DNA from 2 places in the Polaromonas sp. DSP2-3-2b2 genome. Region 1 is predicted to be linked to the other one. Evidence: predicted binding sites of a transcription regulator. Region 1 holds the regulator's gene; the other holds the start of a gene.
What was found. The regulator HrcA, encoded in region 1, represses chaperone genes, less so after heat shock. The targets are predictions, from matches to a motif close to TTAGCACTCNNNNNNNNNGAGTGCTAA.
Positions count from the first base shown of each region.

Region 2: groES (co-chaperone GroES) is a predicted target of HrcA. The motif match lies at 4,576-4,602, and genes of this name have one in related genera.

Region 1 covers NZ_JAFCTH010000005.1:170,638-182,526, reverse strand. Annotated here, with positions in the region: gene ACP7AD_RS06925 (CHASE3 domain-containing protein) at 1-930, shown strand, start outside; gene ACP7AD_RS06920 (DUF1328 domain-containing protein) at 1,142-1,306, shown strand; gene ACP7AD_RS06915 (hypothetical protein) at 1,383-1,787, shown strand; gene ACP7AD_RS06910 (hypothetical protein) at 1,849-2,214, shown strand; gene ACP7AD_RS06905 (hypothetical protein) at 2,239-2,703, shown strand; gene ACP7AD_RS06900 (ferritin-like domain-containing protein) at 2,700-3,242, shown strand; gene ACP7AD_RS06895 (BON domain-containing protein) at 3,339-3,653, shown strand; gene ACP7AD_RS06890 (BON domain-containing protein) at 3,838-4,464, opposite strand; gene ACP7AD_RS06885 (DUF429 domain-containing protein) at 4,487-5,320, opposite strand; gene ACP7AD_RS06880 (BLUF domain-containing protein) at 5,378-5,800, opposite strand; gene folE (GTP cyclohydrolase I) at 5,805-6,527, opposite strand; gene clsB (cardiolipin synthase ClsB) at 6,681-7,916, opposite strand; gene nudB (dihydroneopterin triphosphate diphosphatase) at 8,061-8,528, opposite strand; gene ACP7AD_RS06860 (hypothetical protein) at 8,584-8,715, opposite strand; tRNA gene ACP7AD_RS06855 (tRNA-Ile) at 8,702-8,778, opposite strand; gene hrcA (heat-inducible transcriptional repressor HrcA) at 8,803-9,816, opposite strand; gene ACP7AD_RS06845 (NAD kinase) at 9,865-10,743, shown strand; gene recN (DNA repair protein RecN) at 10,777-11,889, shown strand, end outside.
Region 2 covers NZ_JAFCTH010000005.1:27,095-38,983, forward strand. Annotated here, with positions in the region: gene pgi (glucose-6-phosphate isomerase) at 1-788, shown strand, start outside; gene ACP7AD_RS06120 (HAD family hydrolase) at 785-1,408, shown strand; gene ACP7AD_RS06125 (hypothetical protein) at 1,470-1,763, opposite strand; gene ACP7AD_RS06130 (DUF805 domain-containing protein) at 1,966-2,295, shown strand; gene groL (chaperonin GroEL) at 2,440-4,089, opposite strand; gene groES (co-chaperone GroES) at 4,190-4,480, opposite strand; gene ACP7AD_RS06145 (Brp/Blh family beta-carotene 15,15'-dioxygenase) at 4,953-5,834, opposite strand; gene ACP7AD_RS06150 (lycopene cyclase family protein) at 5,838-7,040, opposite strand; gene ACP7AD_RS06155 (phytoene/squalene synthase family protein) at 7,030-7,992, opposite strand; gene crtI (phytoene desaturase family protein) at 8,013-9,491, opposite strand; gene ACP7AD_RS06165 (polyprenyl synthetase family protein) at 9,488-10,414, opposite strand; gene ACP7AD_RS06170 (bacteriorhodopsin-like) at 10,626-11,429, opposite strand.

The DNA of each region.
Region 1 (11,889 bases):
AAGTTTGTGCTGACCACCGACGTAGGCAAAGAAGAGATGGAAGCCATCCGGAATCAATCGGACAAGCTGTCTGCCAGCAGCGTTCAGCAGACGGAGCAAGGCCAGGCACAAGTCAGGAAAGCCCTGCAGCTTTCTCGCATAGGCATAGCCACAACTGCACTTGTCGGATTACTTGCTTTCTACATGTACCTGATGCAAAACAAGGCGCTGCTGGCCTCAGGCCAGCGCGAGCAGGAGACGCTCGAGCGTGAGCGGGACCTGCTGGAAAAACAGGTCAGGGAGCGCACGGCAAGTCTGGCAGAACTGGCTACCCATCTTCAAAACGTACGTGAGGATGAACGCGGCCATCTGGCGCGAGAACTCCACGATGAACTCGGCGCGCTTCTTACTGCAGCCAAGCTCGATGTGGCACGGCTCAAATCCCGGCTTGCCGACAACCTGCCAGAAGCCTCAGAGCGACTTGAGCACCTGACCAACACGCTCAACACCGGCATTGCCTTGAAAAGACGGATTGTTGAAGACCTTCGACCTTCTTCACTTTCCCATCTGGGCCTCGTGGCATCACTTGAGATTCTGGCGCGAGAATTTGAGGAACGGTCAGGGCTGTCGATCACCACCGACCTGGAAACCGTCGAACTCGGTGGATCAGCGCAATTGACCGTTTACCGGCTGGTCCAGGAATCGTTGACCAATATTGCCAAATATGCCAGTGCCACCCAAGTGGAAATCAGCGTGCACAACTTTGACAACTTCATCACTGTGGATGTGAAAGACAACGGCAAGGGCTTCAAACTGGAAAGCATCGGCCCCGGGAGCCACGGCCTCGCCGGCATGCGTCATCGGGTAGAAGCTGCCGGTGGAAAACTGACAGTAGCCAGCGCGGAAAACAGGGGCACTCAGGTCGGTGCGGTGCTGCCCAAATTGCACTGATGGACCAGAGGAAGAATCGCTTGAGTGTCAAGTTCTCGAAAGGCCAAGCCGTGCGTTACAAAATGTCATCCTTTTCCTACAGGGCATTAACCTAGACCCTGACAGGGGTTTAGGTCCAAAGCCGATGGGAGAAACCTACCCTTGGAGCCAAGCTACTCCTAGGTAGTCAAGAAGCACTTTTCATGTGCCAAGCTACCACTAGGAAAATCAAATGCTGCACTACTCCGTTGTCTTTTTGGTGATCGCCCTGATCGCTGCAGTTTTTGGCTTCGGTGGAATCGCAGCGGGCGCCGTGGAAATAGCCAAAATTCTTTTCTTTCTGTTCGCTATCATGGCTATCGTCAGTTTTGTTCTAAGCTTGATCAGAAAAAACTAGCCTAAGTGAACAGCAGTTCCAAAGCGCTTGCTTTCACATACCGTTTTTCATCATTTATTCACCAAGGAAAAAAAATATGAACACAAACAGCCCCTCGAACATGGCACGCGACGCAGTTCCTGCAATGCAAAAAGTTTCGGATGACATGATGAATTCAGCGGGCAAGGCTATTGAGGCAACGCGCGAGCACGCCAACCAAGCCCTTGACAGGGCCGAAAGCAAGGTTCGCGAGTTGCGTGGCAGCGTCGACCCAATGGTTGAAATGCTGGCATCCAAGGCACAAAAAATGGCCCGTCAGAGTTTGGACATGGCTTCAGAAGCCAAAGAACGCGCTGAAAAATCATTCAAGCATGCCGCAAATGCCACCACCCGTTATGTTTCCGAGCAACCCATGCGTTCGGTGCTCATCGCCGCAGCGGTTGGCGCAGCAGTTGCATTGCTGGTTTCGAGTTCACGCAACCGCAATCACAATCGCTATTAAAACTTTCCTGCTGACAGTGCCTGCTTACCGCTGACGCCCCCGCCCTTTTACCCTTTTACTTATGCTGCATCCTCTTATTTCAACGATCGTACAAAGACCTGATCTGGTCATAGACCACCTGTCTGCGTACGGATCGCTGTTCCACAAGGAAGCAACAAACGCGGGTTCTGAGCTGCTGGCGCGTGCAGTGGCAGGAATAGCGGCGATTTTGGCACTTGCTGTTTTTCTTGCGCTAGCAGGAATAGCTATAATGCTGGGCTTTTTACAAAACCAGTTTCATTGGATGCTGGTGGCTGTACCCGGCGTGGCCCTGATACTTGCAGTTATCGCCGCCGTGATGGCCATGAAGCCCTCGAAGAGTGAGAGTTTTCCAGAGCTGAAAGCCCAGATTGACAGCGATGCGCAGGCATTACGTACCGTCTCCTGAATTACGTCATCAAAAGAACCCGGTATGGCCTCTCTTCCTGTAGAACTTACCCCACAAGAGCGCCTGGCTATCAGCCGTAAGGCCATCGTCAGGCATATGAACCGGCACCATCGAGACGTCGAGGAGCGGTTTGACAGCGACAGCGATGCGGTCAACGAAGTAGCAGGCTCAGGCGTGGCTTACCCCGAACACGGTGTCTCGAGCAGAATCAAGTATGCGGCTCGCATGTGGTGGCACCGCCATCCTGCAAGTGCGGCAGTAGAACTCGCCCGCCCTCTTTTGAATGATTACGCAAGAGCCCACCCTTTTAATCTGCTCGGCATTTCTGTTGCTGCAGGCGCCGCATTGGTGGTTGTCAGGCCGTGGCGCATGATTTCTGCGGGTACTTTGGTGGTGGCAGCCATCAAATCCTCAGGCTTGTCGAACACTCTGTTCACGATGCTGTCTTCTTTCATCCGGCCTTCTAGAAACGCCGATACAACACTATGAACGATATGACCAACTCCGCCAATGAACTGAGCCTTGACGAATCGGCACTCAAAGCCGTGAGGTCCAGCCTTGACCAAGGTGCAATCACACCCGCCTACGGACCGCATCGCGAAGCTATTGTCAAGCTATTGAACGATGCCCTGGCGACTGAACTGGTATGCGTGCTGCGTTACAAGCGGCATCATTTCATGGCCAGCGGTCTTTCCTCACCCCGGATCGCTGACGAGTTCATGGTGCATGCCAATGAAGAGTCTGCACACGCTGACCGTATTGCCCAGCGCATCGTGCAATTGGGCGGCGAGCCTGACTTTTCGCCCGCCACCCTTTTGCAGCGCAGCCACGCGGACTATGATGAATCCAATGATTTGAAAACCATGGTCCGGGTCAATTTGATCGCCGAGCGGATTGCCGTGGAGTCTTATCGTCAGATGATCTCACTGCTTGCCGACAAAGACCCTACAACACGCAGAATGCTTGAAGACATTCTGGCGGACGAAGAAGAGCATGCTGACGAACTCAAAGACTGGCTGGATCTTTAAATCTCCAGGTGCTGGTCGATAGGCGTGGTGCCGTTAATCGACAGGCTTTTTAAACTTTGCACTAATCTAAACAAATCAACTCGAAGAGGAAACCCTATGAAATACGCACGCGCAATTGCATTCGCAGCCTTGGCTGGCATCACCATTATCGGAAGCGGCTGCGCTGTGGGACGCGGCCAGGAGACCGTCGGTTCCTATGTTGATGATGCGGCCATCACGACGTCTGTCAAGGCAAAGATGGCCGAAGACAAGACTGTTTCAGCAACATCCATCAGCGTCGAAACGCTCAATGGAACCGTACAACTGTCGGGTTTCGCCAAATCAGGCGCTGAAAAGATGCAAGCCGAAAACATTGCCCGTGGCGTGAAAAACGTGCGGAGCGTCCGCAACGATATCGTCGTTCGTCCTTAATCGATTTTCGGATTCGACCACGCTGCCTTTTCAAGGCGGCGAAAAAACGCAGGCAGCGAAGCATCTTCGCGCCTGCTTTTTTTTGTTCTCAGATGAACGGCGTATGCTTGCAGCAACATCCTCATTCCGACAATGTCAGAAGGTGCGATCAGTCCGAACGATCATGCAGCGGCAGCGGACGAAGTCATTTGGCCTTGATAACCAGCCGGTTGTCTACCGACTGAACGCCGCTAAACGTTTTTGCAATCGCGGCAGCCCTTTCGCGCACAGCGTCTGTTGGCACACTACCTTTCAGAACCACTGCCCCGCCCTTTGTATCGACATTGATTTTAAAAAGTTTGATTTCCGCGTCCTTCAGCAACTCCGCTGAAATGGCTGTCGTTATTGCCATGTCATCGATTTTGTTGATGGCTTTGTCGGCAACAGCCTTGGCTGAGGATTCGGCATTTTCGGTGGCGTTTTTCAGTGCCGCACCTGCCTTGGCAAAGGTTTCCTCAGTTTTAGCCTTCACGTCGGCGCCTGACTGCTCGCCCTGCAGTCTTGCTTCAGCTGCAGCTTGTTCCGTCTTGCCAATCGCCGAGTCAAGTTTTTGACCAGGGGTTTGAATGTCGTCGGGCTTATTGCAGCCACTTAGCGCCATTGCAATCCCCAGCGATGCGACAGCGAAGACGCGGATTTTCGGGCTAAAAAAAGCAACTTGTACGGTTTGCGAACGTATTTTTCTCATGAAATAACCTTTTCGTTGATTAAAAAAGCATGTGCGGCGGATTGACTTTGCTATCAGCATAAGCAACCGATGCAACGCGATCATCTTGCTCCAGTCATCAGGACACTTAGGCCGTCACGATCCACCCTTCCAGCGCATCCATGTCGGCAGGCAAGCCATATCCAGGCGCGCCCTGTTGCGCTGCCCAAGCAGCCTGCATCAGACAGAGCACAGCGTCCAGACTGTCGCCGCTTCCATCATCGACCAAGGCATCGCGCTGAGCATGGCTGACCTTCAGGCGCAGACCAAGGCGCAGTTGTCCATGCTCCAGCGCAGTGATCAGGTCCTTGCGCGCAATAAGCCGCTCGGGCGTCTGCTTGGCCCTGTCATCGCTTTTATAGGACCGATTTCCCAAAACTTCACGTGCCAGCATCCCCGGATAGCCTTCCAGCGCATTACGCCGGGTGTCGCCCGGGTGAAGGCCGGGGATGTGAACACCAGCGGCCACAAGCCGTGGAATGCCGGCGTGAAGCATGAAGGCCACCGGCGGGTTGACCCACTTCATAGATGGACTGGCGCCGGATGGCCCGTCAGTGGCACGACGGGCGAATTTTTTCCCGATGGGACGGGCATTGCAAAAAGCCGCAAAAGTGTTGCGAATCTCGAGCCGGCTCAGACCGGCATAGTGATTCATCGACGCAATCCATTGGGTGGGCCAGCCCAGGTGCGTCACCAGTTCACGTGGCAGCCCGAAAGGGAAATCAAACGCCCCAAGCCAGTCGCGGTCCTGGATCAGCCACTGCTCAAATCCATGAAGCGAATCGAGGCGTTCCAGACCGGATAGAAGCACGCGTCCGCTCAGTGAAGTGCCCAAAGCCATCACGATAGGTTTACGTCTGCTGGGACTACAGGAGAAATCGCAACCCACCAATAGTTCAGGAATCAAGCTTGGCGTACCCATCGTGTCCTTGCGCCGCTTAGGTAGCCCATCGGCACCCACGGGTTCGCTGGCTATTTTTCAGGAGCGACCAATGATTGAAGCGGTCGCCATCAGCTCTTCAAGCAGAGCCATGGAAACTTTGCCGGAAGCTGCATAGGGGTCAAGCTCGGCTTTCTCGGAATATTTCAACAAGATGGAATGGTTCAGCTTGAGCAAATTGACCGTTCCCATAGTCCATCCGCCAAAGCGGCGCTCTGAGATTTCCTCAAAGTCCAGCAGTACCACATCCTTGTGGCGCTGATCTTTCAGGATGTGTCCGTACAGTTCACTCACAGCCATGCGACCGCCTTCGATGGCTTGCAAAAAAACGCCCCCACCGTAGCAAAGAATGCCGGTAATACCCAAACTGGGGTTGTACTGGCGGGAGTGAGCCAGGATGCTGGAGATGGCTTCGTCACCCACGTCCACAGCGCGACTCGCATAAAGCAAACGAACCAGCATGGAGTCAACCTTTTCTTGGAATGAGTGCCAGAAATTCGCGGCGCAAGGTCGGGTCCTTAAGAAACACGCCGCGCATGACCGAATTGATCATTTTGCTGTCCATGTCCTTGACGCCGCGCCATGCCATGCAGTAATGGCTTGCCTCCATAACGATGGCCAGACCGTCAGGCTGGGTTTTTTCCATGATCAGGTCAGCCAGTTGCACCACGGCCTCTTCCTGAATTTGCGGACGGCCCATGACCCATTCGGCCAAGCGCGCGTATTTGGACAGGCCAATCACGTTGGTATGTTCATTGGGCATGACGCCAATCCATATCTTGCCGATGACTGGGCAAAAATGATGCGAACAGGCGCTGCGTACGGTAATAGGTCCGACGATCATCAACTCGTTCAGATGCTCGGCATTAGGAAACTCGGTGATGCTAGGCGCTGCTACGTAGCGTCCGTTGAAGACTTCGTTCAGGTACATCTTGGCAACCCGGCGTGCGGTGTTGCCCGTGTTGTGGTCGCCGACGGTATCGATCACCAGACTGTCGAGAACGCCCTGCATCTTGACCTCCACCTCGTCAAGCAGGCGTTCCAGTTCGCCTGGCTCGATGAAGCTGGAAATATTGTCGTTGGCATGAAAACGCTTGCGTGCCTGAACCAGGCGTTCGCGTATCTTGACGGAAACGGGTGTTCCTTCGTCTGTCACATCCTGAAGTGTCGTAGTAGTTTTCATAAGCATGGCAGATATTACCAGCCCCCTTTAAAGATGTCTTGAATGCAGAACATTAAGCCTTTTAGACATTCCGCGCTTTACTGATAAGCTTTAATAGCTATGAATTAAATAGCAAATATCATTCACTATGCTGGTCAGGCCGATCACTGGTTTGTTATTTCAATAGCGCTGGCCTGTCAGCATCAGGGCCAGCCGCATCAAGGCATAGGCCATCCAGCCCTGAATGCGCCGGCCCAAAGGACGCTGGCTGTACACGGCAGGGTTTATGCGTGCCCCGTGGTGAGCGACCGCTTCGCGCAGGCAGGCGCTGAGTTCGCCGGCAAAAGCACGGTCCTCGATCACCACATTGGCTTCGCGGGCCAGCAGAAGGCTCAGCGGGTCAAGGTTAGACGAACCGACCGTTGCCCAGTGTCCGTCGACCACAGCCACTTTGGCATGCAAAAAGCTGGTGGAGTATTCGTGAATTTCAACGCCTGCGGCCAGCAGTGCGCCATACACCGGCCGGGCGGCATGGTATTGCATGAAGTATTCATATTTTCCCTGCAGCAGCAATGTCACATGCACGCCGCGCTTGGCGGCCCTCATCAGGGCACGGCGCAATTTGCCGCCCGGCAAAAAATAAGCGTTGGCAATGATGACCTCCTGGCGCGCCTTGCCAATGGCCTTGCGGTAGGCCATTTCGATGCTGTGGCGATTGCGAAGGTTGTCGCGCAGCACCAGTGCTGCCTTGGGGCGTGAACTGCCTGCCACGCTGGAGAGGCCCGAATCCACGGGCTGCGCAAGCAACTTTGTATCGGTACGCCCACCGTAACCTGCCGCCTTGAATTTCTCCCAGGCTTCATTCAAATGCCTTTGCCGTGCGCTGTAACCTGCCTGCACTCGCCACCACAACAGGGCCATGGCATCGGTGGCCTCAGCCGCCAATGGTCCGGTCAGGGTCACTGCAAAATCAAAGCGCGGCGCCTCCAGTTCTCCATGGTTGGGATCGTAAAAATCGTCCAGCACGTTGATGCCGCCGCAAAAAACAATCCGCTCGTCCACCACGCACAGCTTGCGGTGCAGCCTGCGCCAACGTTCAGGCACTAGAAATCCCAAGCTTGATCCCACCGGCGAGTAAGCGCACCACTGAACGCCGGAACTGGCGAACTTTTGCTGCCATTCGTCCGGCAATGGCCCGGTACCAACCGCATCCACCAGCACCTGAACCGTCACACCGCGTTGGGCCGCCCGAACCAGGGCATCGGCCACGACAGCCCCGGACCCATGAATATCAAAAATATAGGTCTCAAGCTGTATCCATCTGACAGCGCCGTCGAAGGCCTGGACAAGCGCGGGAAACAATGCCCGACCACCTTCAAGCAGTTGAAGTGTTTCGGATTTGGTGGAAGATGTCATTAGTCGATGAACGAAGTTGTGGGCAAAGCTTCAAACCCCTTGAAAAACAGCAAATCGATTGACATCAAGCTATTGGAACCGAGAAGTGTGAGGGTTGCCAGCCACGTTAACGGCTTGGGAATTCGCCAACGCTTCCACGTCCATTCAAACGACTGAATTCATGAACCTTGGCAACAGCAAAATCGCCTCGGCATTGGAGGGCGAAAAGCATTTTTCCGCAGCCCTCTGATGCGCCATCCATTGCGAAGCGGTATGTTCCCGGGGACTGAGCCTGACTGCGCAACTTTCAGGCAGGCAGAGACCAAAGACATGCTCGGTATTGCGTGTCACGCCAGGCGAATAGCGATGGCGCCAAGCCGGATAGATGTCATACACGTTCGAGAGACACCAGTCTTGCATTTGGGCCGGCGTGGCAACAATGCCGGTTTCCTCTTCAACCTCACGCAGCGCCGTTTGCAGTAGGGGCTCATCTAGCATATCTTTTGAGCCGGTAACGCTCTGCCAGAAACCTGGATGGTCAGCGCGTTCGATCAGTAGCACATCAAGTTGTGACGTGTAAATGATGACCAAGACCGACTCTGGAATTTTGAATGAAGCAATGTTTGGATCCATGCTTAATTATTGCGGCCTGGATTGGCGCCATTGCGGCAACCCAATAATCCCTCAGTCACATTGGATCGCCCAGCGTCAGGAAGTGAGGGCCGCGCAAGTCGCCAACTCGATGCGCCGCCAGCGCTGGCGTGTCGAATACCTGCTCGGAAGGCTCGAATTTTCCATATCTGGCGTGGTAGGGCGTCACGGACTTGAACCGTGGACCAAAGGATTATGAGTCCTCTGCTCTAACCAACTGAGCTAACGCCCCTTCCACCGACAGATTGTAGTGGCTCTATTTGCTGTGGCTAAGCGCCGTGCTGACCAGCTTGGAGGTGATGTCGACAATCTGGATCATCTTTTCGTAGGGCATGCGCATCGGGCCAATCACACCCAGCGTTCCCACGACCTGGCCGTCGACCTCGTAAGGCGCCGTGACTACCGACAATTCATGGTATGGAATCACCTGGCTTTCGCCACCGATGTAGATCCGCACACCTTCGGCACGGCTGGAAACGTCGAGCAGGCGCATCAGTTGCGCCTTCTGCTCGAACAGATCGAACAGCTTTCGAAGGTTGCCCATGTCGCCAGAAAAATCACTGACCGCCAGCAGGTTGCGCTCGCCTGAAACGACCACTTCATCGCGCGACTCGATGGCCTCAGAACTCACCACGACCGCTTCCTGCATCAACGCAGCAATCTCACCCCTGAGCACGTCCACTTCGCTCTTTAGCCGCTCGCGCACTTCTTCGATCGCCATGCCGGCGTAGTGCGAATTGAGAAAATTCGACGCTTCGATCAATTGCGAGGCGGTGTAGTCGGTTTCGGTGAAGATGACGCGGTTTTGCACATCGCCGTCGGGCGAAACGATGATCACCAGAAAGCGCTTTTCAGACAGGCGCAAGAACTCGATATGCCGGAACACCGACGTGCGGCGCGGCGCCATCACCACGCCGACAAACTGCGACAGGCTCGACAGCATGTGCGCGGCATTGCTGATGACCTTGAGCGGCTGGTCCGGTGCAATACGTGCCATCTGGCCGGCCACCGTCAGCGGGTCGCGCTGGGTGGTCAGCATGGTGTCGACAAACAGGCGATAGCCCCGCGCTGTTGGAATCCGGCCGGCGGACGTATGCGGGCTGACGATCAGGCCCAGATCCTCCAGGTCGCTCATCACGTTGCGGATCGTGGCGGGCGACAACTCCAGGCCGGAAGCCTTGGAAAGCGTGCGCGAACCGACCGGCTGGCCATCGGCAATATAGCGCTCAACCAGCGCTTTCAACAACAAACGGGCGCGACTATCAAGCATGAGGACATTCTACGAAGCTTGATCGGCGGGTTGTGATGTAATTTGACGATGAAGTCGCAATTCCGTCATGTCGCACTGATCGGCAAGTACCAGGCCCAAGGCTCCCGTTCTGCCCTGGAAGACATTGCGCATTTCCTGGGCTCGCAGGGTTGCGACGTGGCGCTGGAGGAAGACACGGCGCGCAATACCGGCTTGAACCAGTTCCCGACGCTCGACGCGGCCGGAATAGGTGCGCAGTGCGACCTGGCCCTGGTGGTGGGCGGCGACGGCACCATGCTGGGCATCGGGCGCTTGCTGGCCCAGTTTGGCGTGCCCGTGGTCGGCATCAACCAGGGGCGGCTGGGCTTCATCACCGACATTGCCTTTGAAGATTATCAAAACACCCTGACGCCGATGCTGCGTGGAGAGTTCGAGGAAGACCGGCGCTGGATGATGGAAGCCAAGGTGATGCGCGATGGCCGCTGCGTTTTCAGCGCAACGGCGATGAACGACGTCGTGGTCAACCGTGGTGCGACCTCCGGCATGGTCGAGCTGCGCGTTGAAGTCGATGGCCGCTTTGTGGCGAACCAGCGAGCCGACGGCCTGATCATTGCCTCGCCCACCGGTTCAACGGCCTACGCACTTTCAGCGGGCGGTCCGTTGCTACACCCATCCATTGGCGGCTGGGTACTGGTGCCCATTGCCCCGCACACCTTGTCAAATCGGCCCATTGTGCTTTCAGACACTGGAGAGGTTGCTATTGAACTGGTAGCAGGCCGGGATGCAAGCGCCAGCTTTGACATGCAGTCGCTGGCCAGCTTGCTGCATGGCGACCGGATCATCGTCAGGCGCTCGGAGTTCCAGATGCGCTTTTTGCATCCCAATGGCTGGAGCTACTTCGACACGCTGCGCAAGAAGCTTCACTGGAACGAAGGCGTCGTGGCTTGAGCGCTGCCGCCCGGCGTTCACCTGCACCGAAATATGAGCCTTAAAAGCATTGCCCTGCGTGATTTCGTGATTGTGCGCGAACTCGATCTTGACCTGATGGACGGATTCACGGCGCTAACTGGCGAAACCGGCGCTGGCAAGTCGATACTGGTTGGCGCACTGCAACTGGTGCTAGGCGCACGTTCCGACGCGGGCGTGGTGCGCGAGGGCGCCGCGCGCTGCGAAATCAGTGCAGAATTTGACAGCCCTGCCCGGCTGGCGCCGTGGCTGGAGCAGGCCGGTCTGGAATCCAGCGACACCCTGCTGCTGCGCCGCATGGTTGACGCACAGGGCAAAAGCCGGGCATGGATCAACGGCAGCGCGGTCACCGTCACGCAGCTCAAAGACATCGGCAGCCAACTGGTGGACATTCATGGCCAGCATGCCTGGCAAAGCCTCACGCGCCCCGACGCTGTTCGCGGCCTGCTGGACTCATATGCAGGGGTTTCGACCGACCTGCTTTCGCTGCGCTGGCAGGAATGGCGCCTGGCGCAAAGAACCCTCGCTCAGGCCAAAGAGGCTCAGGAGAGCCTGGAGCGTGACCGCGAACGGCTGGCGTGGCAGATTGGGGAACTGGGCAAACTGGCGCCTGGCGCGCATGAATGGGAAGAACTCAATGCCCAGCACGGGCGGCTGTCAAACATGCAGGACTTGCGCGATGCCGTGCAAACGGCGGTCGATGCCTTGCGGGAAGCCGATGACAACGCCCTGACGCTGCTGAGCCGAGCCATTCATGCATTGGAAAAACAGGCACATATCGAGCCGGAATTCAAGGAACTGGCTGAGGTCTTGAACACGGCCCTTGCACAAATGGACGACGCGGTGCATTCCTTGCGCACCTATGCCCGGGATGCGGAACTGGACCCCCTGCGGCTGGCCGAACTGGACCAACGCCTGGCGCAATGGATCAGCCTGGCGCGTCGCTACAAGCGGGCGCCTGCCGAACTGCCTGAACTGCTGGCATCGTGGAAGGCCGAACTGCGCGCACTGGACGAGGCAGCTGACTTGGCGCAGCTTGAAAGAAAAGAGAATCAGGCCAAAGCCGAGTACCTGGTGGAGGCTAGCGAGGTTTCGCGCCTGCGCAGCCAAGCGGCGCCCTTGCTGGCC
Region 2 (11,889 bases), 140 kb from region 1:
CCATGGACGAGCACTTTCGCACGGCAGAACTGGAACAGAACCTGCCGGTACGGCTGGGCCTGCTCGATGTCTGGTACCGCAACTTTCACGGCTTTTCCAGCCGCAGCATCGCGCCCTACAGCAGCGCCCTGCGCCGCTGGCCGGCGTATCTGCAGCAACTGGAAATGGAAAGCAATGGCAAGCGCGTGGACCAGGACGGCCAGCCTTTGCCCTTTGACACCTCTCCGGTGCTGTGGGGCGAGCCCGGCACCAACGGCCAGCATGCCTACTTTCAAATGCTGCACCAGGGAACGTCGGTGGTTCCGGTCGAATTCGTGGCGGTCAAAACCGCAGCACATGCGCCCGATGACCTGCCCGGCCACCACACCAAGCTGCTGGCCAACGTGCTGGCGCAGGCGCAGGCGCTGATGAACGGCAAGCGCGACGCCGCCGGGCCGCCCCAAGGCAACGCAGCCCCCTCGGGGGGCAGCGAGCCACACGCAGTGGGCGAGCGTGGGGGCAGCATGTTTTCCGGCGGCCACCGCGATTTTCCCGGCAACCGGCCCAGCACCTTCTTGCTGCTGGAGCAGCTCACGCCCGCCAGCCTGGGCGCGCTGATTGCGCTGCAGGAGCACCGCGTGTTTGTCAGCGGCGCGGTCTGGGGCATCAACAGCTTTGACCAGTGGGGCGTCGAGCTGGGCAAGGTGCTGGCCAAGGACATCGAGCCGCGCCTGCTGAACGGCGATGTTTCGGGGCTTGACAGCTCCACCGCCGGCCTGCTGCGCAAGCTGGGGTCCGGCCCCGCATGAACATCGTGTTTGATTTTGGCGCGGTGCTGTTCGACTGGCAGCCGGTGCAACTGGTGGCGCAGCATTTTCCCGAGCGAGGCGCCACGCCCGGGCAGGCACGAAAACTGGCCCATTCCCTGTTCGACCATGCCGACTGGCGGGGTTTTGACCACGGCACGGTGACGCTGGACCAAGTGGTTTCCCGCTCCGCCTTGCGGCTGGAGTTGCCCGAAGCCAGGCTGCATGACGCCCTGGCGCCGATTGGTGAGCGGCTGGCGCCGATTGCCTGCAACATCGAACTGCTGGCCGGCTTGCGCGAGCGCCAGGGCAGCCGGGGCGGCCTCAAGCTCTATTTTTTGTCCAACATGCCCGGGCCTTTTGCCCGCGCGCTGGAACGGCGTCACGCTTTTCTGCAGTGGTTTGACGGCGGGATTTTTTCAAGCGATGTGAAGCTGGGCAAGCCCGACCCGGCGATTTTCAGGCTGCTGGCATCGCGCTACGGGTTGGCCGGCGCCGACACCCTGTTCATTGACGACAGTCTGGCCAATGTGCAGGCAGCCGATGCGCTGGGATGGCAGACGATCCACTGCGAAGTGCCGCAGCAGCTGCCGGGCCAGTTGATGAAGCAATTAGGCTGGTAGCGCTTTCTCTGTCGCCATGGCCCAGCCGCCCATACACGGCCGCCGGCTGCGGCGGTAGTGATCACGGCGACCCCACCACCAAAGTCAGGTTCAGCTCACAGGTGTCGTTCGGCGACAGCTGGGGCGATGTGGGCAGCTGTGCTGCTGGCGGCAGCTTCAAAGGCGATGAAATCGTTTTTGTGGCGACGGGTAGCAACGATGTGACGATGCCGTTGGCTGGCTTGACGGCAGGCGCTACGATTACGGCAACAGCGGCCGTAACGGCTGCCGTGCCGCGCCAGATTGAGGCCGACATCCAGACCGGCGCCTGCGTGCCGGCCGATGCGCAGGCCAGCAATTGCCAGGCGGCAGCCATCGCCACCTTGTCGGCAACCGTCGGTGCGGCAGCAGCTGGTAAGCATTGGTGGACAAGGCGTCAAGGGGGGCACATGGCTGGCAACGCCAAGGGCATGGCGGCGTTTCGGCCTATGCGATTCGGGCTTGACGACCGCGCCGCCTGGGGTCTGGCATATCATCGTGCGGGAAGTCGTCCTGTACAAATCCCGAGGAACAAATCCATGAATTTTGGCCAAGCCATTTCCAGTTGCCTGAGCAACTACGCAACGTTTTCGGGGCGCGCATCGCGTTCGGAATTCTGGTGGTTTTTTCTGTTCCAGCTGCTGGTCATGATCGCGGTGTCCATGATCAGCGAAAAACTGCCCGGTCTGGTAAATCTGGCCCTGCTGCTTCCTTCTCTGGCGGTCGGTGCGCGCCGGCTTCACGACATCGGCAAAAGCGGCTGGTGGCAGCTTCTCATGATTTCTGGCATCGGATTTTTGGTGCTGCTTTACTGGTGGGTTCAGCCCACGTCGGACGACGTCGGCAGCTACGGCTCCACCCCGGCCTGAGATTCCGGCTTTTCGGGACGTCATGACAAAAGGCCACAGCGCTTTCGCGCTGTGGCCTTTTTAGTGGCTGGGGGCCGCAAAAAATGTGGGGTCTGCGTCCGGGCTTTTTGACCAGGCCCGGCATCCGTCCCCACTATTTTTGAATTACATACCCATGTCGCCCATGCCGCCCATGCCACCCATGCCGCCGCCCATGCCGCCGGCAGGTGCGTCGTCCTTGGCGGACTCGCACACCATGGCTTCGGTCGTCAGCATCAGGGATGCGACGGACGCTGCGTTCTGCAGGGCCGTACGGGTCACTTTCGTGGGGTCCAGGATACCCATTTCGATCATGTCACCGTAGGTGTCGTTGGCGGCGTTGAAGCCGTAGTTGCCGGTGCCGGCCAGCACGGCGTTCACCACCACAGAGGCTTCGCCGCCTGCGTTGTAAACGATTTCGCGCAAGGGGGCTTCGATGGCGCGCAGGACCAGCTTGATGCCGGCGTCCTGGTCAGCGTTGTCGCCCTTGATCACGCCAGCGGTCTGCTTGGCGCGCAGCAATGCCACGCCGCCGCCAGCCACGATGCCTTCTTCTACGGCAGCGCGGGTTGCGTGCAGTGCGTCTTCAACGCGGGCTTTCTTTTCCTTCATCTCGACTTCGGTAGCAGCGCCGACCTTGATCACGGCAACACCGCCGGCCAGCTTGGCCACGCGCTCTTGCAGTTTTTCGCGGTCGTAATCGCTGGTCGCTTCTTCGATCTGGACACGAACCTGCTTGACGCGGGCTTCGATGTCGCCAGCTTCGCCGGCACCGTCGATGATGATGGTGTTTTCCTTGCCCACTTCAATGCGCTTGGCAGAGCCGAGGTCAGCCAGCGTCACTTTTTCAAGCGACATGCCGACTTCTTCAGCGATGACCTTGCCACCGGTCAGGACAGCGATGTCTTCCAGCATGGCCTTGCGGCGGTCGCCGAAGCCCGGTGCCTTGACAGCCACAACCTTCAGGATGCCACGCAGCGTGTTCACCACCAAGGTAGCCAGGGCTTCGCCCTCGACTTCTTCGGCAATGATCAACAGCGGACGGCCAGCCTTGGCGACTTGTTCCAGCGTAGGAAGCAGGTCACGGATGTTGCTGATCTTCTTGTCGTAGAGCAGAACAAACGGGTTGTCCAGCAGGGCGGACTGCTTTTCCGGGTTGTTGATGAAGTATGGGCTCAGGTAGCCGCGGTCAAACTGCATGCCTTCGACGACGTCGAGTTCGGACTCTAACGACTTGCCGTCTTCAACAGTGATCACGCCTTCCTTGCCGACCTTGTCCATCGCATCGGCAATGATCTTGCCAATGGTTTCGTCAGAGTTGGCAGAGATCGAGCCGACCTGCGCGATTTCTTTCGAAGTGGTGGTGGCTTTTGAAGCCTTCTTCAGCTCTTCGACCAGGGCAGCAACTGCCTTGTCGATGCCGCGCTTCAGGTCCATCGGGTTCATGCCCGCAGCCACGTACTTCATGCCTTCGTGAACGATGGCTTGTGCCAGCACGGTGGCGGTGGTGGTGCCGTCGCCGGCGATGTCGGACGTCTTGGAAGCAACTTCCTTGACCATCTGCGCGCCCATGTTCTGCAGCTTGTCCTTGAGTTCGATTTCCTTGGCGACGGAAACGCCGTCCTTGGTCACGGTTGGGGCGCCGAACGAGCGCTCCAGCACCACGTTGCGGCCTTTAGGGCCCAGGGTCACTTTAACGGCGTTGGCCAGGATGTTCACACCCTCGACCATGCGCGCGCGGGCTTCGCCGCCGAAAACTACGTCTTTTGCTGCCATGATTCGGATTCCTTAAGATTTATGAATGAAATAGGCTGCTTGCGCACGTCCAGCGTGCATGGGCAGCTATTAAATAAGTAGCAATATTGAAGCGGGAGAATTACTTCTCGACCACTGCGAACAGGTCTTCTTCTTTCATGACCAGCAGTTCGTCGCCGTCAACCTTGACGGTCTGGCCGCTGTACTTGCCGAACAACACGCGGTCGCCGACCTTGACGGCCATGGCGCCGAGTTCGCCCTTGTCATTTTTCTTGCCTGGGCCGACAGCCAGGACTTCGCCTTGATCGGGCTTTTCAGCAGCGCTGTCCGGAATCACGATGCCGGAGGCGGTTTTGGTTTCGTTTTCCACGCGTTTGACAATCACGCGGTCGTGCAAAGGACGAAGGTTCATAAAAGGCTCCTTGTTGTAGAACAATGGTTTGGGGGATCAAAAAAGCATCCATGAAAACCATGGGTGCGCGTTAACAGCATGGACGGGGGTTGCTGCTAGCACTCCGCCCCATCGAGTGCTAATAGTAGTGCCTTTCCAGGACGATTTCAAGAGTAGGCCCGGGAATTCCTCTGTGTCTTTGCCGTCAGTCCCTGGCTAGGTCTGAACTTTTCTCGCCTGGTTCTGGACTCCCCCTCAGCATCCGGCATGCATAAACTGTTGATTGAATGAAAATTTTTCATCTCCATCGCCAATTCAGCCTGTGCTCACAGGAAGATGGCGCGGCCAGGATCAACGGCCCCGGATTGATTGCTTACTTTTGTCTGGCGGCGTGAGTTCGAGAAAAAGCGGGCTGCCGGCGACCCATCCATTGATTGCCAAGCCGAGCCGCAGACACGGTGCGTCGTTTGCATAGCCAACGCCATCGGGCCTGCTAGGCCCCGCCAGGTTCGACTCGACCAGAAACCCGGACCCGTTCCACCAGCAGCATATGAGGGACAGTCAAGGCGGCCAGTCCTACGAAAACAAGCCGCACGATGTGCATATCAAGCGCTGTGTCTTTGAAAAAATAAAAGCTTAACCCTGACCCGACCAACACGGCCGCCATGGGCGCAGCACTGGTCAGCAACAACCTGGACGCTGACAAGGCTGCATATTGTTGGGTACGCAGCACATGGCGGGCACTGTGCATGACGCAAAAAAACACCGTGAATGCCAACAGCGGCGGTACGGCAATCATCAACAGGCTGACCGATGCAATTTCAAGCGCAGTCAGCCAGTCTCGTCGCCCTATAAAAACCAACACCAGCGCAGTAGCGATCAACCATGGCCCTACGAGCCAGCGCATGCCTGCGATCAGCGTTTCCGCAGCGTCGGCACCTATCAAAAACCCAAATAGCTGAGAGACATCGGCAGCGTGCAGCAACAGGGGGAAAAGAATGACTGTGCCGCCGTAAAAAATGCGAGCAACCCGTGGGGTTTTAGAAACCAGATCGCCTGAAAAATGCACCGCAGAAGCAACCAGAAACAGTATTAAAAACATGCCAGGCATCAGCCACCAGAGTCCGACCACCAAAGCACTCAAGGCGACATAAATTGCTGTAAAGGCAACCCAGCCCGGCAGTGTCCGTATGCCGTACAACTGCTTTGCAAAAACCGGGTCGAGCGCGCCGTGCGGCACACCTAAAAAGAGCACCAGTGTGGCAAAAACATACAGCTCCACTTGTGGATCAAGCCGTGGCAGTGCGACGGCAGCGGCCGTCAAAATGAAGGCCAGCAGGCTAAACGCGACGCCCTGGATTTTGAGTGGATACATTTTTTACGCTATGGTTGATCGCTGCAATTTTCCTGCAAGCGGCTTCGCCAGCGCCCGCAAAAAAGGCCATGGTGGCAGTGCCGCCACCACTGCGGCATAGTCTGCAAACGTGCCTTGGTCACTTAAAAACCGAATCACCCGCTTGGTGTCCACCCCTTTAAACAGTGCCATGAACAAATCCGGCGCTAGTTGCGGATGCGCACGAACCACGTTTAAGAAAAGCGTGTCCATGGCATGCAGTGCCCAGCCATCAGGCGCATGCCCGGCCGGAGCTTTGCCGCTGGCAAGCGCTTGCGCACAGGCAGTTGCCCAGCGCTGGATGCGCGCAAACGCATACCCGGTGCTGGGCCGGGCGCCGCCAGCCGTCAAACCGGCACGAACATAGCTGGTGTCACGGCCCTGCGGCACGGGGCAGATACCCATCGGCAGCACACCATGCTCGGAGCGAAGCACTGAAAACGCAGCGCTGCCTACCCGCTGGGCCACTGCCTTGGTCTGCACATCCTTGAAAGCATCCGGGCCCAGCGGGTCGGGTCCGAACACGGTGAACTCGATCAATGCCCGGGTGCAAGATGTTGCCAGCAAATAAACAAAACTCGCCGCGTCAGGAAAAGCCACCAGCGCGCCGCAAGCATTGGCGGCAGAAAAGTCCATCAGCTCGCCGCAAGTGGCGTTGAAAACGCCCGTCTCGCATTCGATTTCCTGGCCATAAAACGACTGCCAAAGCACCGCGCCGTCGCGCACGGGTTGGCGGATGGGCCGGGTGTCAACCACAGAGCGAGTCTCGACAGGGCCGGCGCTGGTCTCAATGCGCCACAAGTCGCCTCGCTTTTCGGGCTCGCCGGTGACTGCCGTGCCCATATGTAGAGCAATTTGATCCGACTGGGCGATCACATTTTCAGCGTCTGCATAAAACGGCCCGGCAGGCACCATCAGGTAAGGCGTGGCGCCGCAATCGAGCGTGACGCTGCGCTCGCGTGTTGTAACCCGCAGGGTTTGCCACTGCTGCTGCACCCGGTGCGGCGCAGATGCGGCGGAGTCTTTGAAAAAACACCAGGTTCGGTCATTCGAGTAGCGGATGCGGCTTTCCAGCACCATGACTTTTGGGATGCGCGAGCCCTGCTTCTGCAGCTTGGCAAGCGCCACGGCAAGGCTCAGTCCGGCGCAGCCACCGCCCAAGATAACCAGGTCAGTGTTACAGGCCATTGCCTGAGCCAGGACAGCGTCCGAAACACATCAACTCGTTTAGTGAGGTGTGCAAGGTGTCGTCATGCAACCGTGGGCTGCGCCAAAATGCACGCTGCAGCGGAACAGTCAACAGCGCCCACGCTGTGACTGCTGCCTTTTGCGGCTTGCGCACGACGGCTCTTGCTGTCCAGTAGGCGTAGTCGCGTCGCCTGAGCTGCGCGCCAATCGCCTGATAAGTGCGCGCCGCCACCAAAATGCCGCTGCGCGCGCCTAGCGGCAAATAAGGCAGGCCCAGCTCTGCACTGCGGTAATACACGTCTGCGCGGTCTAAAAGCGCAGCTACACACTGGCGGATTGCCGGACGCAACGCCTCAGCCGGGCAAATCAGTGCCTGGGGCGCCAAGTCGCCCAACATGGATTGCGGAATATACCGCCGCCCAGCCTGCGCGTCTGCCGCAATGTCACGGCAAATATTGGTCAGTTGCATGGCAATGCCAAGATCAACGGCGTGCGGTAGCGCCGAGGGATTTTGAGTGTCCAGCACCCTGCACATCATCAGACCCACCGTACCCGCAACCTGATAACAGTAGCGCAGCAACGCATTTTCATCGGCGACCAGGACCACGCCCAGGTCCGAGGCAACGCCCGAAATCAATTCCAGCACGATAGAACGCTCTATGTCACATTCGCGCATGAGGTCAATTCCATCCTGAATCACCGGATGGTCTGACATGCCTCGGGTTACGTCTTGCGCCGCAAGCAGCAGTGCAGCACTGCCCGCCTCAGGGGAACTCGATTCGTCTGCAAGGTCGTCAATGTATCTGCAAAAGCTGTAAAGCCGGGTCGCTCTGGAGGCATGTAGCGACCCCATCAGATGGCGTGCCCAATGAAATGTTTTCCCCTTTTGCGCCAAAGTCAGGTCCGCTTTGCATAAAGCCGATGTGACCGCGCTGTCTGTTTGCGTTTTCATAAAGTGCTGCTCACAGTTGCTCACGCTTTTTGGTGGGCCACCGGCACCAACGCATCTAGCACTTTGGCCGAACACAACACACCCGGAACGCCAGCGCCAGGATGGGTTCCGGCGCCTACTAAATAAAGATTTTTAATGCCTTCTCCCCGGTTGTGAAAACGAAACCAGGCAGACTGCCGAAACAAGGGCGCCACTGAAAACCCCGCGCCATAGGCACTGAGATAGTCAGTCTTGAAATCTTCCGGCGTCATGCAAAATTCGCTGGTAATGCACTGCGCAAGCCCAGGCAGAATGGTTTTGTCCAGCGCGGCAACAATGCGCGACTGCAGCTTTGGGGCTTCTTTTTCCCAGTCAACTTCGCCTTGAAGATTGGGCACAGGGCAAAGCACGTAAAAACTGTCGCAACCTGCTGGCGCAAAACTCGGATCGGTTGCGGTAGGGCGGTGCAGATAAAGCGAAAAGTCTTCCGACAGCGTTTTGCCGTCAAAAATATCTTCCAGAAGTTCACGATAGCGGTCGCCCATCCAGATGGTGTGGTGCGCAACGTCCGGGTAAACACGCATGGTCCCAAAGTACAGGACAAACAGGCCCATCGAAAACTTGGCAGATTTCAGTTTTAGCCGGCTCGAAACTGCCTGATCTGTTGGCTTGATCATTGCACCGTACAAATGCGCAGGGTCAACATTTGACACCACCACGTCAGCTGACAGGGCTGTGCCATCAGCCAGTACGACGCCCCGTGCAACACCATCCTGTACAACAATTTGATTCACGGTGGTGTTGAGCTTGATGTCGATTCCGTGTCTTGCCATCAGGCTGGCCAGTGCTGCGGTAATCGCAGCCGTGCCGCCCATCGCAAAGTGCACACCATAGGCCCGCTCCAGATAATGGATCAAACCGTAAATGCTGGTAGTGTCGAACGGATTGCCGCCCACCAACAGGGGTTGAATAGAAAACGCCTGCCTTAACTTGGGGTTGGACAAATGACGGCAAACCAGTTGCCAGACGGTTGCGTAACTGCGAAGCCCAATGAGCTTGGGAATTTGCCTGACCATGGTCATGAACCGGTGAAAAGGCACGGCAGACAGCTCGGTGAAACCGACATCGAAGATTTTTCTCGAATCTGCCAGCAAGTTTCGGTAGCCGTCGCAGTCACGCGGCTCTATGCGGGCAATTTCAGCCAGTGTCTCATCGAGAGTGCCGCCGTAGTCGAAGGTCGTGTTGTCGGAAAAATAAAATCGGTACCACGGCGTGAGCGGAACCAGCTGAATGTGGTCTGCCATCTTCTCGCCGAACAATGCAAACAATTCCTCAAACAAAAAAGGCGCCGTGATGACTGTCGGTCCGGCGTCATGTCGAAATCCATTGCGCTCAAACACCTGAGCCCGCCCTCCGAGTGCTGAGCAGCGGTCAATAACCAACACTTCATAGCCTTTGGCGCGCAGTCGCAATGCCGCAGCTATGCCCCCAAAACCGCCACCTACAACGAGCGCTTTCATTGGAAGCACCTTCCCGTCAACCGGGTATGCCATTCAATCGCCAGTTGTTGAAGTAACCGGCCGGCTTGACAAGGCAAATCGGCGCTGGCAACTGCTGCCGACATGAGGTGTTGACGGCCCAGGTTTCGGGCAAGTTCACTGGCGTTGTAGTCGCTGGCAGCGTGGCTTGACTGGAGAACTTGGACAATATTGATTGCTGGCGCTGATGAACCTCGCGCTGTGTCTGCTTTCACATCAAACAGGTCGTCATCAATCTGATAGTCGATTGCGAACGAATCGGCGGCTCTTTTGGCAACAGCCAGAGTGTCAGTCTTGTTAGCTGCCATCAGCGCAAGTTCGATCGGCCAGCCGAGTAGCGCACTGGATTTCGCGGTTGCAATTTTTCTGTAGTCATCAATACTGAACGGCTGAGTTCTCGATACGGAAAGGTCCGCACATTGCCCGCGAACAGCGTGCGTGATTCGCGAATGCGTGAGGTTCATCATTTGTGACAATCTGCCCTTGCAGCTAACTCCCGCAAGGGCGCAATATGCTGCGGATAGCAATAGGTCGCCTGCGCAAACGGCAATCTCGTCGCCATAGACGACCCATGCTGTGTCAGAACCACGCCTTGACCTGTCTCGATCCTGGAGATCGTCGTGTATCAGCGATGCATTGTCCAAAAGCTCGGCAGTGGATGCGATTGAACAGGCATCGTCCCTTGCCAAGCCTAGGCTGTTGCTGGCATGCAAGGCAAGTCTTGCGCGAATTCTTTGGCCACCTGTTTTGAGGTGGTACATTGCCGCAGCGCTTGAGACATTTGGTGTGGCCGTGTCATCTTCATCGTTTAGTCCAATGAGAGAGGCCATTCGCTGTTCCACTTCAAGCAAATCCGGAGCCACCACGTCGGCACGGGGCGCATGCTTGGTAACAAGACCGTGCATAAAGTGTTCCTATGAAAGCAAAGTAAGGGCGGCTTTCATATCGGATTTTTTAATCAAATGTCACTACCGGCTTGGAATCTGATTTTCTGTCGACTGCTGGTAGAGAAGGTACACCGGATGGTGCATTTTCACTACCAGCAGCTGTCCTTGCATCTTGCAAACAAATCACAATACACGCCAGTTGACAAGCGTGTACTTGTCTTTGCGATTCTTACTTTGCCTTTGCGTTTTCGGTTTCGCTCACCGCGACAGTCCAGATGATCAAACCAAAAGCTATTTTGTTCAACACGTCAGCCGCGTTATAGATAATGTTGAGCGCGTTGGCGCTGGTCTCAGGACTGCTGCCGGTCAGGTAACCAAAGAAATAGCCGACTGGATAAATCGCCCAGCCAATTGTCACAATCCACCTCATGGTGTTAAAGGCTGACTTCACAGACGGCGGTGCGCTCTGTGCATTGATTTTGCCGGCTTGGCCTGCAAAAATTTCGTAAAGGATAAATGCCCAGCCAGCCATGCCAATGATGAACGCAGGCCATACCGCAAGGTATCCGGCTTCTCCGAGGTAGCCGCCAATCAACATGACCAGCGTGCCTATCATGAGGCGCCAGAAGACGCCTACGGGAACTTTCGTGATTGCCGACAAGATCAGGTAAAACTCGATCATCAGCAGCGGCACCGTGATCAGCCAGTCGATATACCGGAACACAGTAGGGGTCGAGCCAGTTTGGACCCACACATCGCGCATATAGAAATAATGGACGGCGGCTACCAGTGTCACCAGACCGGATACGGTCAGGGATGTCTTCCATTTTGGAGAAACCCTGTCTCGTTCCAGAAAGAAGAAAACAGTGGATGCAACGAGCGCCATTGAAATTATCCAGAAGGATATTCCAACAAAATCGTCCTGTTTTAGCACCAAGGTTTCGGCTGCAAATGCCGGACTGGATAAGAGAGCTATGAATGCGCTAGCAACTCCTACTTTATTCGTGGCGGACCTGGTTTTTAAAGTGACCATATGGTTTCCTTGAAGTTACACGATTAGTTGATACGAGAGAATTTTAAATCTCTCGTTTGCCATGGTTTCGGTAGTCTAGGCTCAGACTAACCGTGCATGAAATTTGGATTGTATTGAGATGTTTGGGTGAGTACTGCAAGCGAACCAGCATGCCCCTAATCCCAGTGGATCAGCATGCTGCCGCAGGCCGAGCACTGCCATCGACAGGAATTGTGCCGACTCAAATTCGACCATGGTGTTCCGTTGATCTGCTGAATATTTAAGCAGGGGAGAGCAAAGAAATAATCGCTGTGGGCCTGTTTGGCAAGGTCAGGTGGCTGCGCCTGTATGACGAACTTTCTCTTGTAACGATAGCGAAGGTTGCAGGGCTGCTTGGCAACACGTTCATGATCTGGCTCAGGTGATGAATCACTGATAAAGCAACTTCTTTTCTGTAAATTTCCGAGATTCGGTTTTGGGC